Regions from separate parts of the Desulfosporosinus sp. BICA1-9 genome, predicted to be linked through region 3. Evidence: riboswitches for the same ligand, from Rfam matches in the RefSeq annotation. Region 3 holds a riboswitch; each other region holds the start of a gene.
The links. A riboswitch is a leader RNA that binds a small molecule or an ion and turns the genes downstream of it on or off. The one in region 3 is predicted to bind thiamine pyrophosphate.
Positions count from the first base shown of each region.

Region 1 (7,758 bases), on a different contig from region 3:
TGCATCAGCAGCGACACCATACAAAATACCTAAGGTTGATAAGGTCGTTTCTTTCGCTGTAAAGCCAAAAACGATCGCCACCATGATTCGCCAGTCGAACCCTAATGGTTGTCCGATAAATGCTAACCAACCACCCATTATGCCAGCCCAAGTTTCGCTCATGGGGACCCCTTGGGGATAAGAGCTTAAGATCCAGACCACTATCGAAGCCACTAAAATGAACGTCCATGCTCTTTTTAGAAAGGAGTAGGTTTTTTGCCAGGTTGGCACTAGGATATTACGCACTGTGGGAATATGATAGAGCGGCAGTTCCATGACAAAGGCTGATCGCTCCGTATGCTTGACCACTCGTCTTAAAAAGAGCGCAGAAAACATTACAAGCAGCATACTTATCAACAAAAGGCTTATCATAATCAGAGCACCTCGAGAACCTGGAAAAAATGCAGCCACCACAGCACTCATTACCCCTAAGCGTGGCACACAAGGAATTAAAGGATTAATAAGTATGGTGATCAAGCGATCTTTAGGATCCTCCAACGTTCGTGTAGCCATAATTCCCGGAACATTGCACCCGAAACTAGATATCAAGGAAAAAAACGATTTTCCATGCAATCCCATGAGCTGCATAAATCGATCTCCTAAAAATGCAGCCCGCGCTAAATAACCACTGTCCTGCATAAACGAAAAAAGGGCAAAGAATATGGCGATTTGAGGCACAAAGGCTAAAACGGCACCAACTCCAGCAAAGATCCCATCTCTTACTAAACTTTGCATAAATTCTGGAGCCTGAACCCATTGTAGCCAGCCCACCATCACCTCGGCAACCCAGGCCATGCCAAGTGAAACTGCTCCCCCTATAGGCGCACTGGCAATAAAGGACATCCAAAAAACGACTGTTAAGACGACTAACATAATCGGATAACCCCAAAATGGAGAAAGAATCCAACGATCTAGTCTATCTGTAAAGGTAGGTTTAGCTGGATTCTCGTGCTTCCTAAACTGCGGTAAAATTGCCGAAATATATTGGTACTTAGCATCCGCAATGGCCATTTCAAAATGGTCCTTAGTCCAGCCCTCTCTCTCATAGTCCTGCAGCAAAGACTCCCCTGGAAGAGGAGTCGATTCTTGTAGTTCGTAATTAACTGCCTCTCCAAGATCACAGCAAGCATCCCTGCTCTTACCTATTGGCAACTTTCCAGAATTTATCTTCCACGTTTGCCCAATTTCCGGATCTCTCTCCAGACGTTTTATAGCTAACCAGCGCAATGGGTACCTCGTGACCCATAGAGTATCTACCAATAACGCTTCCATTGCGAGAATCTTTTGTTCAAGTACTTTCGGATAACTGACCTCATTCGGTAGAGGGTCGTTTTCCAGCTTTCCAACCCGAATGGCTTCCGTTAAGAACTCCTCAATTCCTTTTCCTTTGGCTGCAACAATTTCGACGACTGGAACATTTAAGGCTAATGCCAAATTTGAAGACTCAATCGTAATTCCTGCAGACTGAGCCAAATCCAGCATATTTAAACCGATCACCACACGAGGCACTAGTTCAAGGATTTGAAGAACTAAATAGAGGTTACGCTCAATATTTGAAGCATCAACCATAGCCATAACAACATCTGGTTTTTCGCGAATAATATATTCACGCGTTATAATCTCTTCTTGTGAGTATGCGGTCAAACTGTAGGTTCCTGGTAAATCAATCAGCTCTATTTCCTGGCTGGCTCTTTTGACGACACCTGACTTGCGTTCAACCGTCTTACCAGCCCAATTTCCGACCTGTTGGTTCGAGCCCGTTAAAGCATTAAATACAGTACTCTTACCTACATTGGGATTTCCAATAAGCGCAATTTTCATGTCCAGCCGCCTCCCCCCTCTGAGCATATGTATGTCCAAGCGGCATCATCACGTTTTAACTTTATTATAAATCGTTTGAATTTATCGACTTGCTAATAAAGGGTCATAACATTTGGGATCTTTTTTACTTACAACAATTTTAGCACATTCTGCACGGCGCATTGCTAAATAATACCCTTTCAGCCGAACTTGAAGCGGACCACCGAAAGGAGCTTGACGAACAACTTCTAATTCGACACCTGGAACAATACCCATATCCATCATCCGGCGACGCAAAGCTCCTCCGCCATCAATGCGCTCCACACGTGCCCATTCACCTGTTTTTAAGTCTCCCAAAAAGCGCTCCATCGTCATCCCTCCTCACGGAAATGATAATCACTCTCACCTTAAGTCGAATAATAACTGAGAATATATCTCATTTATTCTAGAATACTCTTCTTTCTAGTTACTGTCAATATATATTCTCTGAAGTACAACGTAAATTTCTCTACTTTTAATAACCAATCTCAGGATTTGCAAGCTTCAACGAGTGGGGCGCTAAGGCAAATAGCGCAAGTAATATTGGGAAATTATAGATTGCGCCGCAACAATCATTATGTTAGAATGACATAAATTAATATGGTAACAGGGGAGCTAGAACTTATGGCTGAGAGGGGCAATCTGCCCGACCCTTAACCTGATCTGGGTAATGCCAGCGTAGGGAGGGTTGAGAATAAGTACGCCGCATTACATGCGGTATTTTTTATGTACTAATCAGACTCCCATGCCGCTATGCGGCACCACTAACAGACTCTCTCACGAAAAACTTGTTCATAAGAAGGAGGAAAAAACGATGGCAAAAATCATTATGGCCTTACAGGTTATCCCTAAAGTGGAGGAATCCCGCATTTACGAAGTTGTGGACGAGGCGATCAAAGTCATTGCCGCCAGTGGGGTTCCCTATGAAGTTGGTCCTATGGAGACAACAATGGAAGGCGAACCAGACCAGCTTTGGGCTATCATCAAAGAAGCTCAGGAAGCTTGCATTCGTGCTGGAGCCTCAAGAGTGATGGCCTACATTAAAATGGATTATGTCCCGAGTGGCTCAACGATTGCTGAAAAAATCGCTAAGTATCGAACATAATAATGGGTTGTCTGAAGTGGAAAGGGATTCCCGCCCTACTGTTCTTTCTCTTTTTTCTAGGGACATGGCAAATGGTAGTTACAATTGCGCAAGTTCCCCTCTGGCTTCTCCCCACCCCCGCTCAAATAGCCAAAGCCTTATGGGAGACTCGCCAACTAATCTGGATGCATACTCTGATTACTTTAGTTGAAACAACAGTTGGCTTTGCACTTGCCGTCGTCTTCAGCCTGATCACAGCAGGCGTGATGGTCCTATCCCCTTGGCTAAAACGCCTACTATATCCGTTTCTAATTATTTCACAGACGGTTCCACTGATAGCCGTTGCACCTCTTTTGATCCTTTGGCTGGGTTATGGACTTCTGCCTAAAATAATGATTGTCATTATCGTGTGTTTTTTCCCGGTTACTATCAGTCTAATCGAAGGACTAGAATTAACTGATGCTGACCTCCTAAATCTATTAAGAAGTATGGGGGCTTCCCGTTGGCAAATGTTTTATATTGTTCGTTGGCCTAACGCTCTTCCTTCCCTTTTTGCCGGCCTGAAAATCGCCGCTACCTATAGTGTCATGGGGGCCGTGATAGCAGAATGGTTGGGTTCCAGCTCGGGATTAGGAGTTTATCTGACGCGCTCTTCACACTCTTTTTTGACAGACCGTGTTTTTGCCGCAATTTTTACAATTACCGCCTTGAGTTTTCTTTATTACGCCCTCATTACCCTCCTTGCACGACTCGCATTACCGTGGATCCATAGCAAAAACCAAAGTTGATTAATAAAAGAAAATAATCATGAGGGAGATAATAGTATGAAAAAGCTGCTTGCTTTATTAATTATTCCTATTCTTATACTGTCAGGGTGCGGGGTCAAGTCTACATCACCCGCGACCTCCGCGACAGAGCCACTTACCTCAGTAACCTTAATGCTGGACTGGACTCCCAATACGAATCACACTGGGCTATTTGTTGCCCAAGAAAAGGGGTATTTCTCAAAGGAGGGTTTAGATGTTGAATTCATCCAGCCTTCTAGCTCTGGAAATGTCGAGCAGCTTGTGGCGGCTGGAAAATCAGATTTTGGAGTGAGCCATCAGGAACAAGTGACTACGGCACGCGCTAATGATGTACCGATTCTCTCGTTAGCTGCAATTTTACAACACAACACTTCAGGATTTGCTTCTCCAACGTCTAAGAATATTAAAAATGCCAAAGACTTCGAAGGGAAGACTTACGGTGGTTGGGGCCTGCCCTCAGAAGACGCTATTCTCAAAGCACTCATGGAAAATGAAAAGGCTGATTTCTCTAAGATTAAGATGGTTAATATTGGAGAAGCGGATCAACTTATTTCTTTAACCAAAGATATTGATTTAACCTGGATCTTTTATGGTTGGACGGGCAAAGAAGCAGAATTACGAAAACAGACTTTAGATATGCTTTGGCTTAAAGACGTTGACCCTGCTCTCGATTTTTATACGCCAGTCTTGATTACTAGCGAGAAAATGACACAATCCCAACCAGCAGTGATTCGTCATTTTATACAAGCAGTTAGTGACGGTTATCAATACGCAATCCAGAATCCGCAGGAAGCTGCCGAGATATTAATCAAGCATGCACCCGAAGCAAATCCTGACTTAATTCGCAGCAGCCAGACATGGCTCAGCCCTCAATATCAGGCCGATGCACCTCAGTGGGGGATTCAGAAATCAGCCGTTTGGGAAGGCTATGCAAAATGGCTTGTCGAACGTGACCTGTTGCAGAAGATGATTGATCCCGCCAAGGCCTTCACGAACGATTTCTTACCTAAATCCTAAGGAGGTCCAGATGGGACTATCTCTTAAAGGTCTTTCCAAAGCATACTCTAACCCTCAGAAGGACCTATCAATGGAGGTCTTACACTCTCTAGACTTAGTAGTTGAGACAGGGGCCTTTGTTTCCTTAATCGGACCTTCTGGATGTGGCAAGAGTACGATATGCAATCTCTTGGCCGGAATTGAGGTTCCTGATGCAGGGGAAATATTATTGGATGGTAAAGCGATTCATGGGACGTTAGGTAACGTTGGTTATATGCCTCAGAAAGATTTACTCCTACCCTGGCGTACTCTACTAGAAAACGTGCTCTTGGGATGCGAGATCCTGCATAAGAATAAACGAAAAGCACAAGTAGAGGCTAAAGAATGGTTAAATCAGTTCGGTCTTTCACCATTTGCAGATCATTACCCACACCAGTTATCCGGTGGCATGCGACAACGTGGTGCTTTACTACGTACGATTCTCTTTGGCAAAAAAACCTTGCTTCTAGACGAGCCCTTTGGAGCTCTGGACGCTTTGACCCGGCAGGAAATGCAACGCTGGCTTTTAAGTATCTGGAATCGGACTCGGCATACCGTTTTATTGATCACTCACGATATTGATGAAGCGATTCTTCTTTCGGACAAAGTCGTTGTTTTAAGTCAACGTCCCGCTCGAATTATCCACGAGTTTAAAATCCCATTCCCCCACCCACGTGATCCAGATGAGCTCTTGCTCTCAAGTCTAGCCTTAGATCTTAAAAGGCAACTATTACACCTTCTCATACCTTAAACACGAACATTAATGTGACAGGCACTTAGTTTGATAAACTAAGTGCCTGTCGTTCGTTTTCCGGAGGCCACAAGGGCTTCCTGATTGAAGCATCTGTGAAGTGGTTTTTACTTTTCCCCTAGATAATAATAAATCAAGTCTAAGGACGGAGGTAGCTTCTTCAATTGCCTGAGCATTGTGATGACTTGCCCTCGATGGAATGATGAATGATTCGTAACGTGTAACATCTGTTTCCACAAGATCAAAGAGTACGGTGTGCCCTTAAGATTTCTAAATTTGAATTCTTGTTTTATATCTTCTTCCTTTAAGGACTCTAAGAAGTAGTTTAACCGCTTCCTAAAATCATCCCATGGATTGATTATAGAGGCGTAAGTTGGGAAATCGTCTGGATTTAAAAGAGTTCGACCTTGTACTCCTTGCCAACGTGATAACCACAATTCTTCCGCTCCTAAAATATGTACCATTGTATCTCTTATCGAAGTAAAACTGCTTGATAATTCTCGAATAAACTCTTCATCTTCTAATTGGCCTACAGCATTTAACAACTTTATATTCGCCCAATCATTATAGTTAAAAAGTTCGATCAACTGGCTCTTGTTCATTTTAAGTTCCATTCCTTTCGCTGTGCTCTAGGCACGAAAATACCTCAAAATCCATTTCATTAGACTTAGATATTGGTACCTCTCACCCGAGGTGGAGACTAAACAGTCTCCTTGTATTCTGGCAGCATGGGTTCGTACATCATAATGGCATGATTCTCTGTGATAAAGTCATCCCCAATTTGCTGATCGTCAAGGTCAAAAACTCTTCGCCTGATTGCATTATGTCGTAGGTAACCACCCCACCATTCTTGAGAAATTAAATGCTTGCTTTCATAGACCTCATATTTTTGAGTTCTCGGTTGTTCGCATCTCCATTCTCCGTGTAATTCCGAGTCACTTATCCAGAGCAACAGTTGAAAGTTATGAGCGGTATCGTTCCTGATTTGCAGGTCTATGTAATTATAAACTACCGTAGCCCCACTTCCAAAGGGTTGGGTACGGTTGGTATCAGGAAATACGTCATGTGTATGCCTCCATCGTTCTGTGATGGTTAAGGGGGTATGGATTGCCATCCAGTAGATAAGATTGGAAAGTTGACACAGACCGCCTCCCACCCCTGGAGAAAACGATCCGTTGATGAGAACCATGCCTTCCTTAAATCCTTTTACTTTTGTCGGTTTGCCCACTAAACGCCAAAGGGAAAAAGTCTCTCCTGGCTTTAGTATAAGACCGTTTATTTTCGCGGTTGCCAGTTTTAGATTGGTTACTTTATTTTGCTGGAGCCACATATCTACATTCCGCAAAGTTCTGTATAAAGGAGTACTATGTGTGGAAAATAGCTGAGGAAGCGGAGTATTCTTGATGACTGTAGCATATCTTATGGACCGATTAAATGCCCACTCAAAATAACGTCGCCCAGTAAAATACACCTTCCCTAAAAACATGCGAAATCTTGAACGACTGACCGGACGCTTAGAGTGAAAAAAGGCCTTTAACTCCAGAACTACCACTCCCTCGCTCTTTTTGTGCTTAAAGAATGTAAAAACGCTTTTTCGCTAGATTCATTAGGAACTCTTCGTCATTAAGAATTAAATCCCTTCTCACAAGATCATATATTTATAAGCTTACAGTATTTACAATCCCCCAAAGCCACAATCAAAAACGAAGGTTGCAAAGTTCAGAACAACTTATATCATTCATTTCTATTTAAGAAACGCAGCACTAGAATGATACCTACCACAGTAAATAAGGCCGATACTCTGTACATCAGTTGTACCTCACCAACTTGAATCAGCCACCCTGCGCCGACTGTCCCGATAATTGCACTGATTCCAAAGCTTACAGCATTATAGGCAGACTGAGCGCTTCCTTGGACATAGGCTGGTAAAAGCGTGTTTAAATACTCGACACCTGCCAGATAAAAGAGAGCAAAACTAAGACACTGAGTAATTTGCAACAAAATAATGATTCGATAGTCCTGAATTTGACTATACCCAATCCAACGAAAAGCGAAAATAACTCCTGCCAAGGCGATGAGTTGCTGAGGACTAAACCGTCTCAGCCAACTACTACCCATACTAAAAACGATCATTTCACTTAAGGCCGCTATCGTCCACCCAAATCCGATCCACCAACGGCTAGCCCCTAACTCCTGGAGATGCC
Region 1 covers NZ_JUEE01000075.1:10,046-17,803, forward strand. Annotated here, with positions in the region: gene feoB (ferrous iron transport protein B) at 1-1,860, opposite strand, end outside; gene JL57_RS09705 (FeoA family protein) at 1,942-2,208, opposite strand; TPP riboswitch at 2,477-2,581, shown strand; gene JL57_RS09710 (thiamine-binding protein) at 2,693-2,983, shown strand; gene JL57_RS09715 (ABC transporter permease) at 2,986-3,750, shown strand; gene JL57_RS09720 (ABC transporter substrate-binding protein) at 3,787-4,785, shown strand; gene JL57_RS09725 (ABC transporter ATP-binding protein) at 4,796-5,554, shown strand; gene JL57_RS09730 (DinB family protein) at 5,662-6,156, opposite strand; gene JL57_RS09735 (VanW family protein) at 6,255-7,040, opposite strand; gene JL57_RS09740 (MFS transporter) at 7,289-7,758, opposite strand, start outside.
Region 1: linked by a shared signal. The riboswitch ahead of JL57_RS09710 (thiamine-binding protein) and the one ahead of thiS (sulfur carrier protein ThiS) in region 3 are both predicted to bind thiamine pyrophosphate.

Region 2 (7,758 bases), on a different contig from region 3:
AGCTAAGTATAAGGGCAATAAAGATGTTTAAACTAAATTTCCAAATGTTTGTTACCGAATGAATAAGATAAGTTCCACCCTCAACAACATAAGATTGAATGTTTGTACTAATTGCTTCCCTTACATTAGGATTTATTGCATCTTCATAATTATTGATATCAAAATTGCTGAGCTGAATTCCGATATATAATAACTGTTTACTTAAGATGGGTATATATTTATAGATAAAGAATACCATGGCAGAAGCCAATATTATAAAGATAGTAAAGGTAATCCCGGTTCGATTAATGGGCATTAGTTTGACAATTTTCTTAAAAATGTAATTTTGAATTCCGTATAAGATAAAAGAAAACATAAACGTTAATAATAACAAATTCATCATGGGTTTAATACTAATTATAATTGCAAATAAAAGTAGCAAAGATATAATCTTTTTAAATAACTTACTTTCAAAAAAATTCTTATAATAATCCATTTATAATGTTAGCCTCCCGATTTAATTCTCAATTTCTTTTCAAATTACCGTATTATCTAACATAATATCACGTTATATTGCCCGTATAAAGGTTTATCCACAATCTACTGTTCCCCATATATCAGTGCTTCAACTAAGGATCTACCAATATTAAGCCAGTATACTCATATGAAAAAGAAAAATCCACTCCAGTGAGTGACCTCCACTACTCAGTTTACATTAAGTTAACTGCGTTCAATCAAGCAACTGCATCTTCTAATAAAAATATAAAAATGATTAGGTAGCAGAGCACTGATTCATTAAGGAAGGAACTTTAAGGGAAATCTTTCTAATAACTACAAAAACCACCCAGCTAGGTGGCTCCAGTTCTCCGAAATTCAGCATTTGTTAACTGATAGCAATGCTTACTTTCGATGAATCGAAACGATGCCTAGCACGCGACCAACAACTTAAATCTGAATCTTGATTGTATTTGATCTGTCTTTATTATACCTGAAATCTTCTTCCTGTCAACAACCCTGAACTGAAAAGGATCGAGCACCTTCGAAGACTAGTGGTACCTATTCAGCAAGAAGTTTTAGTGCAGTATGCATAAAGATATTAATACCCTTTTGCATAGCATCCTCATCAATACTGAAGCAAGGGTGATGATGCGGATAGACGCATCCTTTTTCCTTGTTCCCTCCTCCTAAGAAGAAGAACGCACCCGGAGCTTTTTGTAAATAGGCGGAAAAATCCTCTGCGCCCATGCTAGGTCGGACAAACGCAATCCCTTCGTCCCCCATCACTTCACGTACTGTCTCTTCCAGAACCTGAACGATCCGATCATCATTGATCACTTGTCTGTAGCCTAAGATAAAGTTTAAATCATAATCTGCTCCGTGAGCTGAGGTAATTCCCTTGACTACTCGCTCAATTAAAAGTGGAACCTCTTGGCGCAGCTTAGGATTCAAGGTACGGATTGTACCGTCTATTTGCACAGTGCCTGGTATAATGTTATTTTGAGTACCACCAACAAACCGACCTACCGAGATTACCACAGGATCTAATGGATCTATATTACGTGACACAATATGCTGCAGGTTAACTACCACTTCTGCCCCAATGGTAATGGCATCGATCGTCTGATGGGGCATTGCTCCATGTCCACCCTTTCCCTTGATCGTGAGATAAAACGAATCCGGTGAGGCCATCATTGGACCATACGCCAAGCCGACTTTACCGCTTTCTAAAGCTGCCCATATATGCCCTCCGATGACGGCGTCTACACCTTCCATTACCCCTGCTTGGACGAGTTCTTCAGCACCCCCTGGTGGGAACTTTTCCTCAGCATGCTGAAATATTAAGCGTAACTCTCCTTTTAACTGGAAATACAAGCTACTGAATAGTTTGGCAACGCCTAGCAGCATAGCAGTGTGTGTATCATGCCCGCAAGCATGCATCACTCCAGGATTTTGAGAAGCATAATCTACCAGAGATTCTTCTTGAATAGGCAAAGCATCAATATCCGCCCTAATGGCAATCACTTTGCCGGGCTGCTTGCCAATCAAACGAGCCATCACACTAGTTTTTGTCGGACGTGTTACCTCAAAATAACCAAAGGACTGGAGCAAGTGAAAAATAAACTCTGAGGTTTCTTCTTCATGATAAGATAACTCAGGATTTTGGTGCAACTGACGTCTCCAAAAGATGACTTCATCCTTGATTGAATCTACCAAGCTATTCAAATTGTCAATTTTCATAAATTAACTCCTTTGAAAACCTTCAGTAAGTACTTTATCTGATGGCTAACCGCCGCTAGGCCTCTGGATAATTCGGACGGTAAGCCATGCTTAAATATAAGCAATGAATTGCTGGGGCATACCCTTACCTTTTAGATAAAGCTTCCTCCGTCGACCACGACTGTTTGTCCGGTCATAAACCCTGCATGGGCGACCAAGGAATAGACGACCTCAGCAATATCTTCAGGATCTGCAATTCGTCCCAGTGGTGTACCTGCAGCAAGTCGAGAAATATGCTCTTCCTTCCCTTCCACCCAACGGGTTTGGACAATTCCTGGTGCAACACCATTAACCCTAACTTCAGGAGCCAGCACTCTAGCTAACGACTTTGTAACACTTATTGCTGCCGCTTTAGAAGCAGAGTAAGCGATAGAACTACCTAATCCAGTTAAGCCTGCTATCGATGTGATGTTCACGATGCAGCCTCGACTTTTCTTAAGTTCGGCAGAAGCCGCCCTGCAACAAAAGAACAATCCCTTTACATTAACTCCCAAGATATCATCCCAGTATTCCTCTTTCATTCCCTCAAGGTCTGAATGATCAACGAAATGGGTCGTTCCCGCATTATTTACTAATATATCCAACTTGCCAAAATCCAAAGTTACTTGACTAATCATTGCCCTAATTTCAGCATCCCGAGCAACGTCCGCTTTATAGATTAGGCATCGAACTCCTAAATCCTTGATTTCTTGACTAGTTTTAAGCGCTTCCTGCTCAGATCGAGAGTAATTAATCGCAATATTAACTCCAGACTGGGCTAGTTTTAAGGCGATCGCTTTACCGATCCCGGTCCCGCCTCCAGTGATCAATGCTGTTTTATCGTTTAACATTATAATCCTCTCCTTGTAAGCAAGTATTATGTACTACCTTCGTTTTTCTAGTATAACCCACAGGTTTATCCTAGACAAGGAATAATAGGACAAGAATGAGCATCGTCTCGATGTTCAACTTTAGCTAATGGAGTTGACTATCTAATAAGTTCCTTTAACTGCTTGGACGCCATTAGAATGTCTTCTACTGCCAAAATGGCAGATACGACTGAAACCCCGTCAATTCCGGTATCCATAACGTGTTTTAGGTTCGTCAGATTAATTCCACCGATCGCCACAACAGGGATTTTGACTGTTCTCTTAATAAGTTCTAATTGCCCGAGACTGACTTCTGGGGCGTCAGTCTTAGTTGATGTGCTAAATACAGCTCCGACTCCTAAATAGTCAGCACCCTGTTGTTGGGCAAGAATGGCTTCTTCTAAGGTACTGGCAGAGACCCCAATGATTTTATTAGGGCCAAACAACTCTCTTGCTTTTAGCATAGGCAGATCTTCTTGTCCGACATGTAATCCCTCGGCATCGACCGCGAGAGCAATGTCTAGACGGTCATTTATAATTAGGGGAATTTGGTAGCGAGAGGTTATCGCTTTTACTTCAATGGCTAGTTGTAAGAAATCCTTGGTAGAAAGGGATTTTTCCCTAAGCTGCACCAAGGTTACCCCACCTTGTATGGCTAGCTCAATACTCTGAGCCAAATCCCGCTCTCCGAGAAGTTTTCGATCTGTGACCAAATACAAAGTGTAGTCGACCTTAACTTTACTCATAACTAATTTTACCTTCTTTAGCTAGGATTTCGGGAGTCAGATTATAGATGCTATCCAACAATCTGGTTCTAAAGGTTCCGATCCCTTCCCCATGGCGTAATGAAGCCTGAGCGATTTCTCCTGCCAAGCCCATACTAATAATGCCAGCCACGGCCGCCGTATAATAATCTTTAGTGACGCCGCAAAAGGTTCCCACGAGGGAGGTTGTCATACACCCTGTTCCTGTAACATCCGCCAAAATTCGGTGGCCATTATCCAGTAAGCACACTCGACGTCCATCAGAAACAACATCCGTTTTACCAGTTATGGCAATCACGCAGCCTAATTCAGAGGCTAGTTTTTTGGCAATCACCGAACTATCTTGTTCGTCCGCTAGCGAATCAACTCCCTTTATAGCTACATTTTGGCCGGCTAAGACTTTGATCTCTGACATATTCCCCCGGATAACCTCAAGTTTTAACTCCTTAATCAACTTTTCTGCAGTGTTTGTTCTCAGCTTCGTGGCCCCAACTCCTACCGGATCTAGGATCACCGGAACACCTAATTCTTTCGCCCGTAATCCGGAGACTCGCATGCTTTCAATCGTTCTGGAATTAAGAGTGCCAATGTTAAGAACTAGGGCAGAAGCAAAGCCAACCATTTCTGCCACTTCCTCCAGATCATCTGCCATCACAGGGGAACCTCCGATGGCTAGGACAATATTCGCACAATCATTCACAGTGACATAGTTGGTAATATGGTGAATTAAGGGACTTTTTTCTTTAACAAGCCTTAGGTTTTCAAAGATTACTTCACGTATTTCCATTTAGCAGTCAACCTCCATGTTATAGAATGTAAGATGCTGATAATCAGCATCACAGGAATTGTAGAGCCCAGAACAAAGTCTAACTTGATAAACCTATAGTATAAAGCTGTACCCACTGCACAGAGGAGTAACGTACCCCAGTTTATCAAAAGCTCAGGTTGGATTTTCTTGTTCTTTAAAAGGAAATAATCCGTCAAGAGAATGGCAAATAAGGGCGCAAACACTGATCCAATGGCATAAAGAAAATGCTCATATTGCTCAATATTAACGATAATCGCAAGTCCGGTTCCAATCCCAGTCATGACCAAGGCAACCGTTTTCTCATTTAATTTAGGGAAAATGTTGAGAAATGTGACCCCAGCCGAATAAGCATCCAGGAAGGTAGTGGTTACCGTAGCCAAGACAATAATTCCTAAGGCTACAATACCGAGATTAGCTGCTAATAACATTGCGGCGGGATCAGCGTCCGAGGCGATGATCGCTGCGCCCAGGCCGATAATGTACATCCAACTGCTGCCAAAGAAGTATCCAAGCCAGCTGCCCCAGGCACCGTCTCTCCTTGACTTAGCAAAGCGTGTGTAGTCAGAGATCAATGGTAACCAGGATAAAGGCATGATTACAGCTAATTCTATACCAAAGCCAAAAGACATATCTCCGACAACCTGTTTGGTAAACAGTTCATGGTTGCTGAAAATGATAGTGCTCAAGATAATCGTTAACAAGAACAATAGCACCACAGCTATGTGGTTCGCCTTTTTCCAGCCGCTATCTTTTCCAAGCCATACCCAAATCATAATAAAGACTCCAATAATCAGACTCCAAACCGTCAGCTGATCAAATCCCCATAAGGTTTTGCTGATCTGGTTAACCGACCTGGCCCCGACGATTATCATCACAGCCGTCCAACCCAATAATTGTAAAACATTTAAAACAGAAAATAGATAGGAACCGTATTTTCCAAAGGAAATTCGAGTTGATACCAGGGCAGGAATGCGCTCATTAGTTCCGATGATTCCTGCTAACACCAAAAGTGAGGTTCCAACCAAGTGTCCAATCAGGATAGCCAAAACCCCCATTTTAAATCCTAGGGGAGCCAACAGCCCGCCGGTTAAAATTTCGGCGACTGAAATAGCTGCGCCAAACCAAAGGGTTGAAAAATTAAACATACTTAAATTATTTTTTGAAGCTATACTCACTCTATTAATCCTGCCTTTTTGTATAATGTGTAAAAGTGATGAGTCGGTCCTACGCCTTTTCCGATCGCTAAAGAATGTTGAATGGCAATTGTGATATATTCCTTGGCTAAGGAGACTGCTTGATTAAGGCTGTACCCCAACGCCAGATTTGCAGTGATTGCCGATGAAAGAGTACATCCTGTCCCATGAGTATTCTTAGTAGCAATCCTAACCGAGCTAAAATAACTAAATTCCTGACCGTCAAAGAGGATATCTACAGAGTCATCCTCTAAGTGTCCCCCCTTTAAAAGTACATTCTTAGCCCCCATCTGATAAATCACCTTAGCAGCCTCTTCCATTTGCTTTAGCGTGCCAATAGACCTTTTGGTCATGACCTCAGCCTCTGGAATATTAGGGGTGACGATCATTGCCATGGGCAATAATTCCCTACTCAAAGTTACTTCTGCCTCCGGGTTTAACAAGTGGTAACCGCTTTTAGACACCATGACTGGGTCTAAGACAATCCTTTGAGGCGCATAGTGTTTCAACTTTTCTGCAATCACCTCGATAGTTTGAACTTGGGAAACCATACCGATTTTCACTCCGTCGACCTCAATATCGTCGAAAACTGCTTCGATTTGTTGAGCAATGACCTCTCTTGAGATATCCTGAACAGCAAAAACTCCTTGGGTATTTTGGGCAGTGACTGCGGTTATTACGCTCATTCCATAGACACCATGAGCACAGAACGTTTTTAGATCAGCTTGAATCCCTGCTCCCCCACTAGAATCTGAACCAGCTATAGTAAGTACTTTTTTCACGGGTGACTACCTCCTCCATTATTAAATATTCTCTCTTTAAAAACTAAAAAGAGCACAGATCCCCAGAATAGGGTTTGTGCTCTTTCATCTTCATAAAAGAGTAAAAACTGCTTACCTACGCTGGCATTATCCAGATCAGGTTAAAAGGGTCTTAGACCTTATCGGGTCTAAATCTCAGCCAGCCTTTCTAGCTCCCCTGCCCACATCATATATATTTTGTTAAAAATAACATGGAAAATGTGATTAGTCAATCCTATCGGACACGATTTCTACACCGTTCTCTTAACTTGTCAGTTTTTCAGCTTCCTCTAATTCCCATACTACTCATTGAGTAGTATTTCCCTCGGGTTATGTTGATCCAGTAAAACCAATCTTAGCCTATCGGACGGATCGACGATTGATCGAAACTAAATACTTTAACAAATATAGGTACTAATTTTGGGTCAAATTGAAGCCCGCTGTTTGCCATCAATTCATTAAAAGCTTGCTCTTGGCTCATGGCTTTTCGATACGGACGATTACTTGTCATGGCATCGTAGGCATCCGCAATCGCCAGAATGCGGCACTCTAAGGGAATGTCGTTTTCCTTAAGTCCTAAAGGATAGCCCTGACCGTTCCACCATTCATGGTGTCTCAAAATGTGATCGGCAATGGGAAGCAGGTCCGGGGCAGATTGTGCAATCCGATGTCCAATCTCACTATGTCGCTGCATTTCCTTAAATTCTTCAAAGGTTAAACGCCCAGGCTTAAAAAGTATACGATCTGGAATACCCACTTTGCCGATATCATGAAATTGGGCCAACAATCGCAAATCTGCAAGAGTACGCTCGGCTAATCCCATTGCTTCTCCAAGGGTTAGGACTATGTCTTGCAGACGATCGGCATGCCCTTCCGTGATAAAATCTCTAGCCTCTAAAGCTTTCATAAGTGCCTGAACTATGGCACTGCGGGTACTTTTACTTCGATGTAGTTTTTCCCGATACATGCCATCATCAGCTTCTTTAAAGACCATATCAACATTCACATTCGTTTTCTCACTTACAGCAGATCCTATAGATAAGCTAAGTGGAAACTCTAAATTCTCGCTATTGTACTCCTCAACAGCCT
Region 2 covers NZ_JUEE01000247.1:185-7,942, reverse strand. Annotated here, with positions in the region: gene JL57_RS30420 (AI-2E family transporter) at 1-475, opposite strand, end outside; gene JL57_RS30415 (M20 family metallopeptidase) at 1,036-2,217, opposite strand; gene JL57_RS30410 (SDR family NAD(P)-dependent oxidoreductase) at 2,349-3,086, opposite strand; gene thiE (thiamine phosphate synthase) at 3,224-3,850, opposite strand; gene thiM (hydroxyethylthiazole kinase) at 3,843-4,655, opposite strand; gene cytX (putative hydroxymethylpyrimidine transporter CytX) at 4,637-5,851, opposite strand; gene thiD (bifunctional hydroxymethylpyrimidine kinase/phosphomethylpyrimidine kinase) at 5,848-6,651, opposite strand; TPP riboswitch at 6,746-6,859, opposite strand; partial or broken gene JL57_RS30385 (diguanylate cyclase) at 7,025-7,758, opposite strand, start outside.
Region 2: linked by a shared signal. The riboswitch ahead of thiD (bifunctional hydroxymethylpyrimidine kinase/phosphomethylpyrimidine kinase) and the one ahead of thiS (sulfur carrier protein ThiS) in region 3 are both predicted to bind thiamine pyrophosphate.

Region 3 (7,758 bases):
GGAATGGCTCATGGAAGCCGGGCGTCGCCTCCTCTATCGGGAGATTAAAGTAGCTGAAAACTGTTATATCAGAGAATACCAGGTCTCTCTTGATATTACTGACCTGACCTGCCGTTTAGTCCTCGCTGGTCAGCGAATTACCAAAATAGCCTTGAGTGACTCCAATCGCTTAATCCCTCCCTTACTTTTACGACGGTTGGAATACTGCCTCCAAGGAAAAAAGATGGATTTTAATACATTAAATGAGGCCTGTTCGGAAGCACATGCCTTAAACCCCTTAAATGCAGAAATTCTAGCCCATACTCTTAGCGGAAAAAACGCTGTGGAAACGTGATGAGCCCTTTAGTATGACAGTTAAACTGCCGATCTAACATTCAAAGTACTCTGGGAATGCGAACCAAGTTTTCCGTACCAAGACGGAAAAATCCGTCTTTTCCCAATTTCTATTATATTCTACTTTCCTTTCAAAACCCCTTTTTATAAATTCCCCAAATCTTGTAAAACACTGCCAGGGATACTGTGCTAATAAGTTAATGTCACCCGATCGAATACTGTCAACTGCTAAAGAACCCGCGATTTTTCCAGCCACTATTGCCGGAAAAATCCCCTCTCCACTGATAGGATGAGTATGTCCTGCCGCATCCCCAACTAACATTAGGTTTTTCTGTTGCATCCTTAATCGGGGTCCTCCGATAGGAATCGCTCCTCCAGTCGTTCGTATCACTTCTTCACTAATTACCCCTTCTTTGATTAAATATTGCTGAAATTCCGCTAAAGCTGTTGCTATATTTCCGCCTAAACTCAAATCAATGCTAACCCCGACATTTGCCAGATTATTTTTAGGAAAGAGCCAGGCATATCCGCCGGGGCTGGATGGACTAAAGTAAATTTGAGCCCATTGCAACCTTTTCCTCAACTTGACCGTGATTTGCTTAGCATAGGCCAAAACCTGAGGCGGGCAGTGTATCGCCTGGGCTACCACGGATTTAGGTCCTTCCGAACCTATAACAATTCCCGCTTTAACCATGGATAATCTTCCCTGTTTATTAATTAAAACGCCCTGATCCTTAACTGCTACTGCCTGTGCTTTAGTGAATAACTTAACCCCAGATTGAACTGCTCTCTCAGCTAAATAACGATCAAAGACATCCCGGTTAAGTATGTAACCTGGTGCCCGTGTTTGAGCCACTTGTTCTCGATGAATATAGGTAATGAAACCTTCCACCCTTTGAGCTATACAAGCAGCCGGAACAGGTACTTCTGCAGCTAAACTCAACGGTACATACTCTGCACATTGAACTGGTAAACCTATATGCTCTTTCTTGTCCAACATCAAAACCGAAACCCCACCGGCAGCCGCTGTAGCGGCAGCGGAGCTACCCGCTGGGCCAGCTCCGATTACTACAACATCAGATTTAGCCAAAATAGGAGGCTCGTCAATTTCAAACTCAGCGTTCATCTTAAGGCACTGCGCACACATGACTCCACATCCTGAGCGCTCACACCGGGAATTTGATCTGGGTAAGCCTTGAAAAAGGACCTGATTATCTCCTCAATTTTGTCCCCTTCCAAGGGACAATCTTTTAAACGGGCCTCAAGCTCAAAGATAACCGACGGATTATGTGTAAAGAAATCCCCGCTAATTAATACGCTTTTCAAAACTCGTGCCATTAACTCCGTCTTGACAACCACCCGGATTAATCCGCCTGGTGTTTTAAGGCAAGCTTCCTTTATTTCTCCCGCCTCAGTTGATAAATGAACTTTATAAATCCATTCAGGCGAATGAAAATACATTCTTTTCTCTCGAAATAATGCCTCTTCCCATGAATTAAGTTCGTCCCTAATAAATTGCATATCCATAACAGATGTGAATGCCGCACAAATGACTTCTTTAATCTTGGACATATCCGGAACCTGACCGAGCTCTCTTTTAAGCCACGTTACCCGGTCCTCTACCGCGCTAATATTTTTATCACTTATTTTTTCCATTGGAATTTTCAGTACCTTGACCATGCTCTTAACGTCAAAATCAACAAGTAAAGAGCATTGGAAGACAAAGGCTTTGTCTAATTCTGCCCCCCCTGTACCGCAAATCTTACGATTACCAACTTGAATATCGTTACGGGGCCGGAACATTGCCTTTACTCCAAGATCGGCCAATGCTTTGACCATAACTTCACACAACAGCTTATAAACCTCATCGAGATTTCTTCCCGCCAGCCAATCCTTACCCGCATAAATTTCCCATCCTAGTTCGGACGGTCCCCAAAAAATCGCTCCCCCTCCTGTGATACGACGGTTGATTTCAATACTTTCTCTCCGACAATATTCTTCATCAATTTCTAACTCTACCGCTTGATGCAAACCCAATAGAGCACAACGGGGAGAAAATTGGAGAAAGCGCAATGTATTCGGGCATTTCCCTGCGCTTCGGGAAGCAAGCAGGACCTCGTCTAAAGCCATGTGGTCAGCTGAAATTAATGGATTATTGTCAAGTAGTCGCCAATTTATCACCACTAGAGTCCTCCTTTAATATAGTAGTTTGTCGATCATGTCCACTGTTCGGTTTTCGAACAGTGGACGAAAATCGAACAATAAATAGTGCCTCCTTTTATTAATGCACGTTAGTAATTCAGCCAATTTTAGCCTTCGGGTATTCTTCTTTATTTTCATCCTTATATCTTTTCTTAATATCAATATGCAATTCATATGCCAAGCCTAGTGAACTCGTTCAACAAAAGTTGAACATCGAGACTTCGGTGACGTAAGTCTCCAGTACGATAGTATCCAGTGGAGAGTATCGCCGTAGCCGCAAACCCGAAAAGCATACCTATCGGCGTAGGATAGACTTATGCCGAAGGCGCAGATCCACTAACGAATACTATCGCGCCGTAGGATGGAGTCTACTTCCTTCGCCGCCAAGCGGTCCTATTGGGAAAGGAGGCTTTCGTCACCGAAGCAGAGTACGGGGTACCACTCCCACTTACAAGAAGTGGGAGTCTCACGATTGGATGAAACTTCTTGGCATATGAATTGCATGTTTATTATAGTCATCACAGGTATGCACTTGTTTTTCCGTTCTACTCTGTGAATCCAAAAATAAATTAGTATGGAGAGGATGTGATTTAATTGTCATTAAAAGCCGCCTTTATTTTCCTTGCACCTCAAGCCGACCCTTCACTACATCAGGCAGATATTCAAACTCCACAGGTTACTCTACTCATTCGGGGAGTCCAAAATTATCAGGAAGCTGTTATTCTTGCACAACAACTGGTTACTGAAGGAGTTCAGGTGTTGGAATTATGCGGAGGATTTGGTAACATTGGGACGGCAAAGATCGTTGAAGCTGTAGAACAGAAAATTCCAGTGGGTACAGTACGATTTGATAGTCACCCCGGTTTGAGCGGAAAAAGCGGAGATGATCTATTCTTAACTTAGCCACCAAGGGCTGTAAGGATAACTCATCAAACTCTTACTGTCACGTTAGAAATCCTGACACCATAGCTAATCAATTTCCCCGAGAGAAAAACTCAAATTTTTCAATATACTTTATTCAATATTTACACCTTAACTCTTTTAGTTATATAATGGCATAGATGTAATACTAACGCAGGCAAATAATGCCCACTCACAACTAAATACGTCTTTTTGCTAGGGGCGCCCTTCGGGGCTGAGATGAGGAAACTCGATCCCTTTGAACCTGATCTGGTTAATACCAGCGGAGGGAAGCTAATCGTTATGCTTATAGAAGTATAAATGAGAACTGCTTACCGCAGTTCTCATTTTTTTTTAGTTTATACCCTCCCTGGTTCCTTGGTAGTGAGACGGGAATCCTTAGCAAAAAGGTATGAAGAACAGATGAAAGGAGGATGGTCTGTTGCAGATTATTCTAAACGGTGAAGCGCAGGAGCTTACCCCAGAATGTACCGTATTCCAGTTGCTCGAAAACAAAGCTGTGACCCTAAAAGCTGGGGTCGTGGAGCTCAATGGGAAAATTCTAAAACAAGAGCTCTGGCAAAGTACTGCAATAAGTGATGGCGATAGTTTGGAAATCTTAATTTTTATGGGAGGTGGCTGATACCGTGAACGATATCATACAGGGTATAAATCCATCGGATGACAGTTTACTCATCGGAGGAGTCAATTTACTCAGTCGTCTGTTCGTAGGAACCGGTAAATTTTCGTCTCATGAAATTGTGCCCCGAGTACTGGAAGCTAGCGGCTCCCAGGTGGTAACAATGGCTTTACGCCGAGTAGATTGGAAAAACCCTCAGGAGAATATTCTAAATTACTTACCTCAGAACACCATTTTATTGCCGAATACCTCCGGTGCACGCACTGCTGAGGAAGCCGTGCGAATCGCCCGCTTGGCTCAGGCTGCCGGCTGCGGGAACTGGGTTAAAATCGAGGTTGTACAGGATCAACGCTACCTTTTGCCGGATAATTGGGAGACGATTCGGGCCACAGAACAACTCGCGAACGATGGATTTGTGGTACTTCCTTATATGAGCCCGGATTTGGGGGCAGCCAGGCGTCTGCAGGATGCCGGCGCGGCAGCAATTATGCCCTTAGGGTCACCAATTGGAAGCAACCGTGGCTTACAAACCAAAGAACTTATTCGGATTTTGATCGAGGAAATTTCCCTACCGATTGTTGTCGATGCTGGCATCGGACGACCATCCGAGGCAGCAGAGGCCATGGAAATGGGAGCGGCTGCCGTACTTGTAAATACGGCAATTGCGACAGCAGGAGATCCGGTGTTCATGGCCCAAGCCTTCCGCTTGGCCGTAGCCGCAGGACGGCTGGGCTATTTAGCTGGACCGGGAGAACGACGAGTAACAGCCGAGGCGTCTTCCCCCTTGACTGGTTTTTTGCAGGAGGGTTAACGTATGTTCTACGAGCAAAAGACTGAATGGCAACAAAGGCTCCCAGAATCGATCTGGACGAGTTATAGCAGAGTAGACGTAGAGCGGGTGTTAGCCCGTGAAACTGTTCTCCCAGAAGATTTGGCGATCTTGCTTTCCCCAGCTGCCCAACCATACCTAGAGCCAATGGCCAAAAAGGCTCAAGCTTTAACTATCCGCCATTTCGGCCGCACGATCGGTTTGTTCACTCCCTTATATCTTGCTAATTTTTGTAGCAATAGCTGCCTGTATTGTAGTTTCCACGCTGGAAACGAAATTGTACGGTGCAAGCTAAGCGTCGAACAGGCTATAAAGGAAGGTGAAGCCATCTCATCGACTGGGCTGCAACATTTGCTGCTCTTGACGGGAGAATCCCGCTCACAAAGCGGACCCGCTTACATCGAGCAATGCGTCCGTGCTTTACGACCAATGTTTGCCTCACTGGGACTTGAAGTGTATCCCCTATCCACTGAGGAATACCGACGTTTGTACGAGGCGGGGGTTGATTCTGTCACTCTTTTTCAAGAAACCTACCAGGAAAGCACCTATGCTCTGGTACACCCTTCCGGACCAAAGCGGGATTATCACTACCGCTTGGAGGCACCGGAGCGAGCCTGTTCTGCTGGAATCTCCTCCATAAACATCGGAGCGCTCTTAGGTATCTCGGACTGGCGGCGGGATGCCTTTTATTCAGCACTCCATGCCGACTACTTGCAAAGAAAGTACCCCGGGGTCGAAGTAGCTATTTCAGTACCACGCCTTAGGCCCTATGCCGGCAGTTTTAGCTCATTTGCGACTCCCGTAACGGATGCCGCTTTAGTTCAAATTATTCTGGCTTACCGATTGTTTCTACCTCGGGCTGGGCTTACCTTGTCCACACGAGAAAGTCCGCAAATGCGGGAAAATTTGCTTCCCCTCGGAATTACACGAATCTCGGCCGGCGCTCTCACTTCCGTTGGTGGTTATAGTGAGACAGACAACGTAGGCAGTGCCCAATTTGAAATTGCTGACGAACGATCCGTTCCGGAAGTAGTACAAATGATCCGGGCCAAAGGCTATCTACCAGCTTTTTGTGACTGGGTGAATATGCGGGAAAGGAATGCTGTAGCACAATGAACCATTTAATGACTGGACTGAATGGACTTTCAAATAGGCATACCCTTCCCGTAGGCATTTATGCCCTTACCTCTGAGCTTCACTCTCAAGGCCGGAGCAATATCGAGGTGGCCAGTGAGATCGTAGCCAGCGGCGTACCGATCCTTCAGTACCGGGAGAAGTCCAAGAAGGTTAGGGAAATGTATGAAGAGTGTCTGGTGTTGCGAGCCATGACCCAACAATACGGTGCCTTGTTTATTATCAACGACCACTTAGATCTGGCTCTAGCAGTGGGCGCCGATGGCGTACATATCGGACAAGACGATTTGCCGTTGTCGAAGGTGCGCGAGTTAGTTGGCCACGATCTCCTGATTGGGGTTTCTACCCATTCGCCGGCCCAAGCATTGGCCGCGGTAAGCGGTGGCGCAGATTACATCGGAGTAGGACCGTTGTTTGCCACCAAGACAAAAATCGATGTGTGCGATCCAGTGGGACTGGACTATTTAGATTACGTCGTCAAGAATTTAGATATCCCCTTTGTCGCGATCGGCGGAATCAAAGAGCACAATCTGGCTGAAGTGATCCAGGCGGGGGCCCGGACTGTCGCCTTAGTCACCGAGATTGTAGGAAATCCGGATATTATGAGCAAGATTAAGCGTTTACAGTTCATTATGGAACACAATACCCAACTATAAGAAAAGTTTAAGAAGGAATGTGATTAGATGAGTACACAAATGGAACAGGCTAAAAATGGAGTAATCACGGCGGCAATGCGAACGGTTGCTGACAAAGAGGGGCTTACTGTTGAAGAAATTAGGCTCCGGGTGGCAGCGGGCAGCATTGCCATCCCCGCTAACATCAATCACACATCTTTGAGTCCGGAGGGCGTTGGTCTTGGACTTAAGACGAAGATTAATGTCAATTTAGGTATCTCTCCGGAGTGTGCCAACCTCGACAGTGAGCTGGCCAAAGTACGCATGGCTCTAGACATGAAAGCGGAAGCAATTATGGACCTTAGCAACTACGGTAAAACTATCGAATTCCGCCACCGGCTCATCGAAATGTCCTCTGCTATGATCGGCTCTGTTCCTATGTATGATGCCCTTGGCTATTTAGATAAAAAATTGGAAGACATTACACCCCAGGAATTCTTAGCTGTGGTGGAACAGCACGCCCGAGACGGCGTTGATTTTGTTACCATCCACGCTGGCATCAACAGGGAAACTGCTCAGCATTTCCGTCAAACCTCCCGAGTTACCAACATCGTTTCTCGGGGAGGATCTTTACTATACGCCTGGATGGAATTGACCGGGCAGGAAAACCCTTTTTACGAGTATTTTGATGATCTTCTGGATATCTGTGCGGAATACGATGTGACCTTGAGCCTAGGGGATGCCTGCCGACCGGGAAGCATTGCCGATGCCACAGACGGAGCTCAAATTTCCGAATTGATCGTGATGGGAGAATTAACTCGAAGGGCTTGGAAACGCAATGTTCAAGTCATGATTGAAGGACCCGGCCACGTTCCCTTGCATGAAGTTGTGGCTAATGTTCAGTTGGCAAAAAAGCTTTGCCACGGAGCACCCTTCTACATTTTAGGGCCGTTAGTCACGGACGTTGCTCCTGGTTACGATCACATCACCAGTGCGATCGGCGGAGCTTTAGCCGCCTCAGCAGGAGCAGATTTTCTCTGCTATGTGACGCCGGCCGAACACCTTCGTTTGCCCACTTTAGATGACGTACGCGAAGGAATCGTTGC
Region 3 covers NZ_JUEE01000154.1:77,832-85,589, forward strand. Annotated here, with positions in the region: gene JL57_RS19590 (lipoyl protein ligase domain-containing protein) at 1-334, shown strand, start outside; gene JL57_RS19595 (geranylgeranyl reductase family protein) at 368-1,480, opposite strand; gene JL57_RS19600 (biotin/lipoate A/B protein ligase family protein) at 1,456-2,517, opposite strand; gene JL57_RS19605 (DUF6506 family protein) at 3,130-3,438, shown strand; TPP riboswitch at 3,644-3,744, shown strand; gene thiS (sulfur carrier protein ThiS) at 3,878-4,078, shown strand; gene JL57_RS19615 (thiazole synthase) at 4,092-4,886, shown strand; gene thiH (2-iminoacetate synthase ThiH) at 4,890-6,020, shown strand; gene thiE (thiamine phosphate synthase) at 6,017-6,694, shown strand; gene thiC (phosphomethylpyrimidine synthase ThiC) at 6,722-7,758, shown strand, end outside.

Region 4 (7,758 bases), on a different contig from region 3:
TAATCGGATAACCCCAAAATGGAGAAAGAATCCAACGATCTAGTCTATCTGTAAAGGTAGGTTTAGCTGGATTCTCGTGCTTCCTAAACTGCGGTAAAATTGCCGAAATATATTGGTACTTAGCATCCGCAATGGCCATTTCAAAATGGTCCTTAGTCCAGCCCTCTCTCTCATAGTCCTGCAGCAAAGACTCCCCTGGAAGAGGAGTCGATTCTTGTAGTTCGTAATTAACTGCCTCTCCAAGATCACAGCAAGCATCCCTGCTCTTACCTATTGGCAACTTTCCAGAATTTATCTTCCACGTTTGCCCAATTTCCGGATCTCTCTCCAGACGTTTTATAGCTAACCAGCGCAATGGGTACCTCGTGACCCATAGAGTATCTACCAATAACGCTTCCATTGCGAGAATCTTTTGTTCAAGTACTTTCGGATAACTGACCTCATTCGGTAGAGGGTCGTTTTCCAGCTTTCCAACCCGAATGGCTTCCGTTAAGAACTCCTCAATTCCTTTTCCTTTGGCTGCAACAATTTCGACGACTGGAACATTTAAGGCTAATGCCAAATTTGAAGACTCAATCGTAATTCCTGCAGACTGAGCCAAATCCAGCATATTTAAACCGATCACCACACGAGGCACTAGTTCAAGGATTTGAAGAACTAAATAGAGGTTACGCTCAATATTTGAAGCATCAACCATAGCCATAACAACATCTGGTTTTTCGCGAATAATATATTCACGCGTTATAATCTCTTCTTGTGAGTATGCGGTCAAACTGTAGGTTCCTGGTAAATCAATCAGCTCTATTTCCTGGCTGGCTCTTTTGACGACACCTGACTTGCGTTCAACCGTCTTACCAGCCCAATTTCCGACCTGTTGGTTCGAGCCCGTTAAAGCATTAAATACAGTACTCTTACCTACATTGGGATTTCCAATAAGCGCAATTTTCATGTCCAGCCGCCTCCCCCCTCTGAGCATATGTATGTCCAAGCGGCATCATCACGTTTTAACTTTATTATAAATCGTTTGAATTTATCGACTTGCTAATAAAGGGTCATAACATTTGGGATCTTTTTTACTTACAACAATTTTAGCACATTCTGCACGGCGCATTGCTAAATAATACCCTTTCAGCCGAACTTGAAGCGGACCACCGAAAGGAGCTTGACGAACAACTTCTAATTCGACACCTGGAACAATACCCATATCCATCATCCGGCGACGCAAAGCTCCTCCGCCATCAATGCGCTCCACACGTGCCCATTCACCTGTTTTTAAGTCTCCCAAAAAGCGCTCCATCGTCATCCCTCCTCACGGAAATGATAATCACTCTCACCTTAAGTCGAATAATAACTGAGAATATATCTCATTTATTCTAGAATACTCTTCTTTCTAGTTACTGTCAATATATATTCTCTGAAGTACAACGTAAATTTCTCTACTTTTAATAACCAATCTCAGGATTTGCAAGCTTCAACGAGTGGGGCGCTAAGGCAAATAGCGCAAGTAATATTGGGAAATTATAGATTGCGCCGCAACAATCATTATGTTAGAATGACATAAATTAATATGGTAACAGGGGAGCTAGAACTTATGGCTGAGAGGGGCAATCTGCCCGACCCTTAACCTGATCTGGGTAATGCCAGCGTAGGGAGGGTTGAGAATAAGTACGCCGCATTACATGCGGTATTTTTTATGTACTAATCAGACTCCCATGCCGCTATGCGGCACCACTAACAGACTCTCTCACGAAAAACTTGTTCATAAGAAGGAGGAAAAAACGATGGCAAAAATCATTATGGCCTTACAGGTTATCCCTAAAGTGGAGGAATCCCGCATTTACGAAGTTGTGGACGAGGCGATCAAAGTCATTGCCGCCAGTGGGGTTCCCTATGAAGTTGGTCCTATGGAGACAACAATGGAAGGCGAACCAGACCAGCTTTGGGCTATCATCAAAGAAGCTCAGGAAGCTTGCATTCGTGCTGGAGCCTCAAGAGTGATGGCCTACATTAAAATGGATTATGTCCCGAGTGGCTCAACGATTGCTGAAAAAATCGCTAAGTATCGAACATAATAATGGGTTGTCTGAAGTGGAAAGGGATTCCCGCCCTACTGTTCTTTCTCTTTTTTCTAGGGACATGGCAAATGGTAGTTACAATTGCGCAAGTTCCCCTCTGGCTTCTCCCCACCCCCGCTCAAATAGCCAAAGCCTTATGGGAGACTCGCCAACTAATCTGGATGCATACTCTGATTACTTTAGTTGAAACAACAGTTGGCTTTGCACTTGCCGTCGTCTTCAGCCTGATCACAGCAGGCGTGATGGTCCTATCCCCTTGGCTAAAACGCCTACTATATCCGTTTCTAATTATTTCACAGACGGTTCCACTGATAGCCGTTGCACCTCTTTTGATCCTTTGGCTGGGTTATGGACTTCTGCCTAAAATAATGATTGTCATTATCGTGTGTTTTTTCCCGGTTACTATCAGTCTAATCGAAGGACTAGAATTAACTGATGCTGACCTCCTAAATCTATTAAGAAGTATGGGGGCTTCCCGTTGGCAAATGTTTTATATTGTTCGTTGGCCTAACGCTCTTCCTTCCCTTTTTGCCGGCCTGAAAATCGCCGCTACCTATAGTGTCATGGGGGCCGTGATAGCAGAATGGTTGGGTTCCAGCTCGGGATTAGGAGTTTATCTGACGCGCTCTTCACACTCTTTTTTGACAGACCGTGTTTTTGCCGCAATTTTTACAATTACCGCCTTGAGTTTTCTTTATTACGCCCTCATTACCCTCCTTGCACGACTCGCATTACCGTGGATCCATAGCAAAAACCAAAGTTGATTAATAAAAGAAAATAATCATGAGGGAGATAATAGTATGAAAAAGCTGCTTGCTTTATTAATTATTCCTATTCTTATACTGTCAGGGTGCGGGGTCAAGTCTACATCACCCGCGACCTCCGCGACAGAGCCACTTACCTCAGTAACCTTAATGCTGGACTGGACTCCCAATACGAATCACACTGGGCTATTTGTTGCCCAAGAAAAGGGGTATTTCTCAAAGGAGGGTTTAGATGTTGAATTCATCCAGCCTTCTAGCTCTGGAAATGTCGAGCAGCTTGTGGCGGCTGGAAAATCAGATTTTGGAGTGAGCCATCAGGAACAAGTGACTACGGCACGCGCTAATGATGTACCGATTCTCTCGTTAGCTGCAATTTTACAACACAACACTTCAGGATTTGCTTCTCCAACGTCTAAGAATATTAAAAATGCCAAAGACTTCGAAGGGAAGACTTACGGTGGTTGGGGCCTGCCCTCAGAAGACGCTATTCTCAAAGCACTCATGGAAAATGAAAAGGCTGATTTCTCTAAGATTAAGATGGTTAATATTGGAGAAGCGGATCAACTTATTTCTTTAACCAAAGATATTGATTTAACCTGGATCTTTTATGGTTGGACGGGCAAAGAAGCAGAATTACGAAAACAGACTTTAGATATGCTTTGGCTTAAAGACGTTGACCCTGCTCTCGATTTTTATACGCCAGTCTTGATTACTAGCGAGAAAATGACACAATCCCAACCAGCAGTGATTCGTCATTTTATACAAGCAGTTAGTGACGGTTATCAATACGCAATCCAGAATCCGCAGGAAGCTGCCGAGATATTAATCAAGCATGCACCCGAAGCAAATCCTGACTTAATTCGCAGCAGCCAGACATGGCTCAGCCCTCAATATCAGGCCGATGCACCTCAGTGGGGGATTCAGAAATCAGCCGTTTGGGAAGGCTATGCAAAATGGCTTGTCGAACGTGACCTGTTGCAGAAGATGATTGATCCCGCCAAGGCCTTCACGAACGATTTCTTACCTAAATCCTAAGGAGGTCCAGATGGGACTATCTCTTAAAGGTCTTTCCAAAGCATACTCTAACCCTCAGAAGGACCTATCAATGGAGGTCTTACACTCTCTAGACTTAGTAGTTGAGACAGGGGCCTTTGTTTCCTTAATCGGACCTTCTGGATGTGGCAAGAGTACGATATGCAATCTCTTGGCCGGAATTGAGGTTCCTGATGCAGGGGAAATATTATTGGATGGTAAAGCGATTCATGGGACGTTAGGTAACGTTGGTTATATGCCTCAGAAAGATTTACTCCTACCCTGGCGTACTCTACTAGAAAACGTGCTCTTGGGATGCGAGATCCTGCATAAGAATAAACGAAAAGCACAAGTAGAGGCTAAAGAATGGTTAAATCAGTTCGGTCTTTCACCATTTGCAGATCATTACCCACACCAGTTATCCGGTGGCATGCGACAACGTGGTGCTTTACTACGTACGATTCTCTTTGGCAAAAAAACCTTGCTTCTAGACGAGCCCTTTGGAGCTCTGGACGCTTTGACCCGGCAGGAAATGCAACGCTGGCTTTTAAGTATCTGGAATCGGACTCGGCATACCGTTTTATTGATCACTCACGATATTGATGAAGCGATTCTTCTTTCGGACAAAGTCGTTGTTTTAAGTCAACGTCCCGCTCGAATTATCCACGAGTTTAAAATCCCATTCCCCCACCCACGTGATCCAGATGAGCTCTTGCTCTCAAGTCTAGCCTTAGATCTTAAAAGGCAACTATTACACCTTCTCATACCTTAAACACGAACATTAATGTGACAGGCACTTAGTTTGATAAACTAAGTGCCTGTCGTTCGTTTTCCGGAGGCCACAAGGGCTTCCTGATTGAAGCATCTGTGAAGTGGTTTTTACTTTTCCCCTAGATAATAATAAATCAAGTCTAAGGACGGAGGTAGCTTCTTCAATTGCCTGAGCATTGTGATGACTTGCCCTCGATGGAATGATGAATGATTCGTAACGTGTAACATCTGTTTCCACAAGATCAAAGAGTACGGTGTGCCCTTAAGATTTCTAAATTTGAATTCTTGTTTTATATCTTCTTCCTTTAAGGACTCTAAGAAGTAGTTTAACCGCTTCCTAAAATCATCCCATGGATTGATTATAGAGGCGTAAGTTGGGAAATCGTCTGGATTTAAAAGAGTTCGACCTTGTACTCCTTGCCAACGTGATAACCACAATTCTTCCGCTCCTAAAATATGTACCATTGTATCTCTTATCGAAGTAAAACTGCTTGATAATTCTCGAATAAACTCTTCATCTTCTAATTGGCCTACAGCATTTAACAACTTTATATTCGCCCAATCATTATAGTTAAAAAGTTCGATCAACTGGCTCTTGTTCATTTTAAGTTCCATTCCTTTCGCTGTGCTCTAGGCACGAAAATACCTCAAAATCCATTTCATTAGACTTAGATATTGGTACCTCTCACCCGAGGTGGAGACTAAACAGTCTCCTTGTATTCTGGCAGCATGGGTTCGTACATCATAATGGCATGATTCTCTGTGATAAAGTCATCCCCAATTTGCTGATCGTCAAGGTCAAAAACTCTTCGCCTGATTGCATTATGTCGTAGGTAACCACCCCACCATTCTTGAGAAATTAAATGCTTGCTTTCATAGACCTCATATTTTTGAGTTCTCGGTTGTTCGCATCTCCATTCTCCGTGTAATTCCGAGTCACTTATCCAGAGCAACAGTTGAAAGTTATGAGCGGTATCGTTCCTGATTTGCAGGTCTATGTAATTATAAACTACCGTAGCCCCACTTCCAAAGGGTTGGGTACGGTTGGTATCAGGAAATACGTCATGTGTATGCCTCCATCGTTCTGTGATGGTTAAGGGGGTATGGATTGCCATCCAGTAGATAAGATTGGAAAGTTGACACAGACCGCCTCCCACCCCTGGAGAAAACGATCCGTTGATGAGAACCATGCCTTCCTTAAATCCTTTTACTTTTGTCGGTTTGCCCACTAAACGCCAAAGGGAAAAAGTCTCTCCTGGCTTTAGTATAAGACCGTTTATTTTCGCGGTTGCCAGTTTTAGATTGGTTACTTTATTTTGCTGGAGCCACATATCTACATTCCGCAAAGTTCTGTATAAAGGAGTACTATGTGTGGAAAATAGCTGAGGAAGCGGAGTATTCTTGATGACTGTAGCATATCTTATGGACCGATTAAATGCCCACTCAAAATAACGTCGCCCAGTAAAATACACCTTCCCTAAAAACATGCGAAATCTTGAACGACTGACCGGACGCTTAGAGTGAAAAAAGGCCTTTAACTCCAGAACTACCACTCCCTCGCTCTTTTTGTGCTTAAAGAATGTAAAAACGCTTTTTCGCTAGATTCATTAGGAACTCTTCGTCATTAAGAATTAAATCCCTTCTCACAAGATCATATATTTATAAGCTTACAGTATTTACAATCCCCCAAAGCCACAATCAAAAACGAAGGTTGCAAAGTTCAGAACAACTTATATCATTCATTTCTATTTAAGAAACGCAGCACTAGAATGATACCTACCACAGTAAATAAGGCCGATACTCTGTACATCAGTTGTACCTCACCAACTTGAATCAGCCACCCTGCGCCGACTGTCCCGATAATTGCACTGATTCCAAAGCTTACAGCATTATAGGCAGACTGAGCGCTTCCTTGGACATAGGCTGGTAAAAGCGTGTTTAAATACTCGACACCTGCCAGATAAAAGAGAGCAAAACTAAGACACTGAGTAATTTGCAACAAAATAATGATTCGATAGTCCTGAATTTGACTATACCCAATCCAACGAAAAGCGAAAATAACTCCTGCCAAGGCGATGAGTTGCTGAGGACTAAACCGTCTCAGCCAACTACTACCCATACTAAAAACGATCATTTCACTTAAGGCCGCTATCGTCCACCCAAATCCGATCCACCAACGGCTAGCCCCTAACTCCTGGAGATGCCAGCCGAAAAAAACGGAATAGGCATTATACGGTGCCATGAAAAGAAATGTGACCATAAAGAAGATCAGCAGACTTGGAGCTTTGGCATTACTCAGCAAAGAGAAAGGGATAGCGGGTAAGGATGAGCCTGCTTGCATGGTCTTTCGAGGGTTAGGTAACAATTTAGCCCAGAATAAACACCCGATCAGGATCATCCCTTCCACAACCCCAAACCAGGCCAAATCTAGATATGTAAAAATTAGTCCGCCGAGAGCGGCAGTTAGAGCAAAACCAAAAGAACCCCACCGCCGAATTTTTCCATAATCTTTGCGGTCCTCAAGTGTATTCAACACTAAGGCATCCGATAAAGGTGTGATCGGTGAGTTCGTAAAGGCATAAATTGATAATAACACCGCAAATGAAATAAATCCCTTGCCATATGACAGGGAAAAACAGACAAGTGCTGTTAAAGTTAATGCTAGGAGCAGAAATTCTTTGTGTCTTCTATATCGATCTGCCTGTGTTCCCCAGACAGCTTGAGCAAAAATACCGGCGAAGGGCCCTACTGACATTAGGACACCAATTTCAAGACTGTTTAAGTTCGAATGACTTAAAAATAATGGCAAAAAGGGAATATAAATTCCCACAGCTGCAAAATAGAAAATATAATACCCTGCCATCACAGAATTCCGTTTCACGGTAGTCTCTCCTCCTTTCACTTAAGGGTTTTCCAGGTCCTAGAGGGATCACCAAAAAAATGTTGTTAACCTAGAAAATTGTTAAATATTATGTTCGCAACTCGAAATTAATACTCTCTACATAGTATTAATAACTAGGCTTGTGCCAAGGATCGGCTAAGGCCATCCATGGATCAATCGAAACTAGGCACATCTTAAAAGAAAACAGAACGTTATACTTTCTGAAAAGTACAAA
Region 4 covers NZ_JUEE01000202.1:19,296-27,053, forward strand. Annotated here, with positions in the region: gene feoB (ferrous iron transport protein B) at 1-949, opposite strand, end outside; gene JL57_RS24840 (FeoA family protein) at 1,031-1,297, opposite strand; TPP riboswitch at 1,566-1,670, shown strand; gene JL57_RS24845 (thiamine-binding protein) at 1,782-2,072, shown strand; gene JL57_RS24850 (ABC transporter permease) at 2,075-2,839, shown strand; gene JL57_RS24855 (ABC transporter substrate-binding protein) at 2,876-3,874, shown strand; gene JL57_RS24860 (ABC transporter ATP-binding protein) at 3,885-4,643, shown strand; gene JL57_RS24865 (DinB family protein) at 4,751-5,245, opposite strand; gene JL57_RS24870 (VanW family protein) at 5,344-6,129, opposite strand; gene JL57_RS24875 (MFS transporter) at 6,378-7,523, opposite strand.
Region 4: linked by a shared signal. The riboswitch ahead of JL57_RS24845 (thiamine-binding protein) and the one ahead of thiS (sulfur carrier protein ThiS) in region 3 are both predicted to bind thiamine pyrophosphate.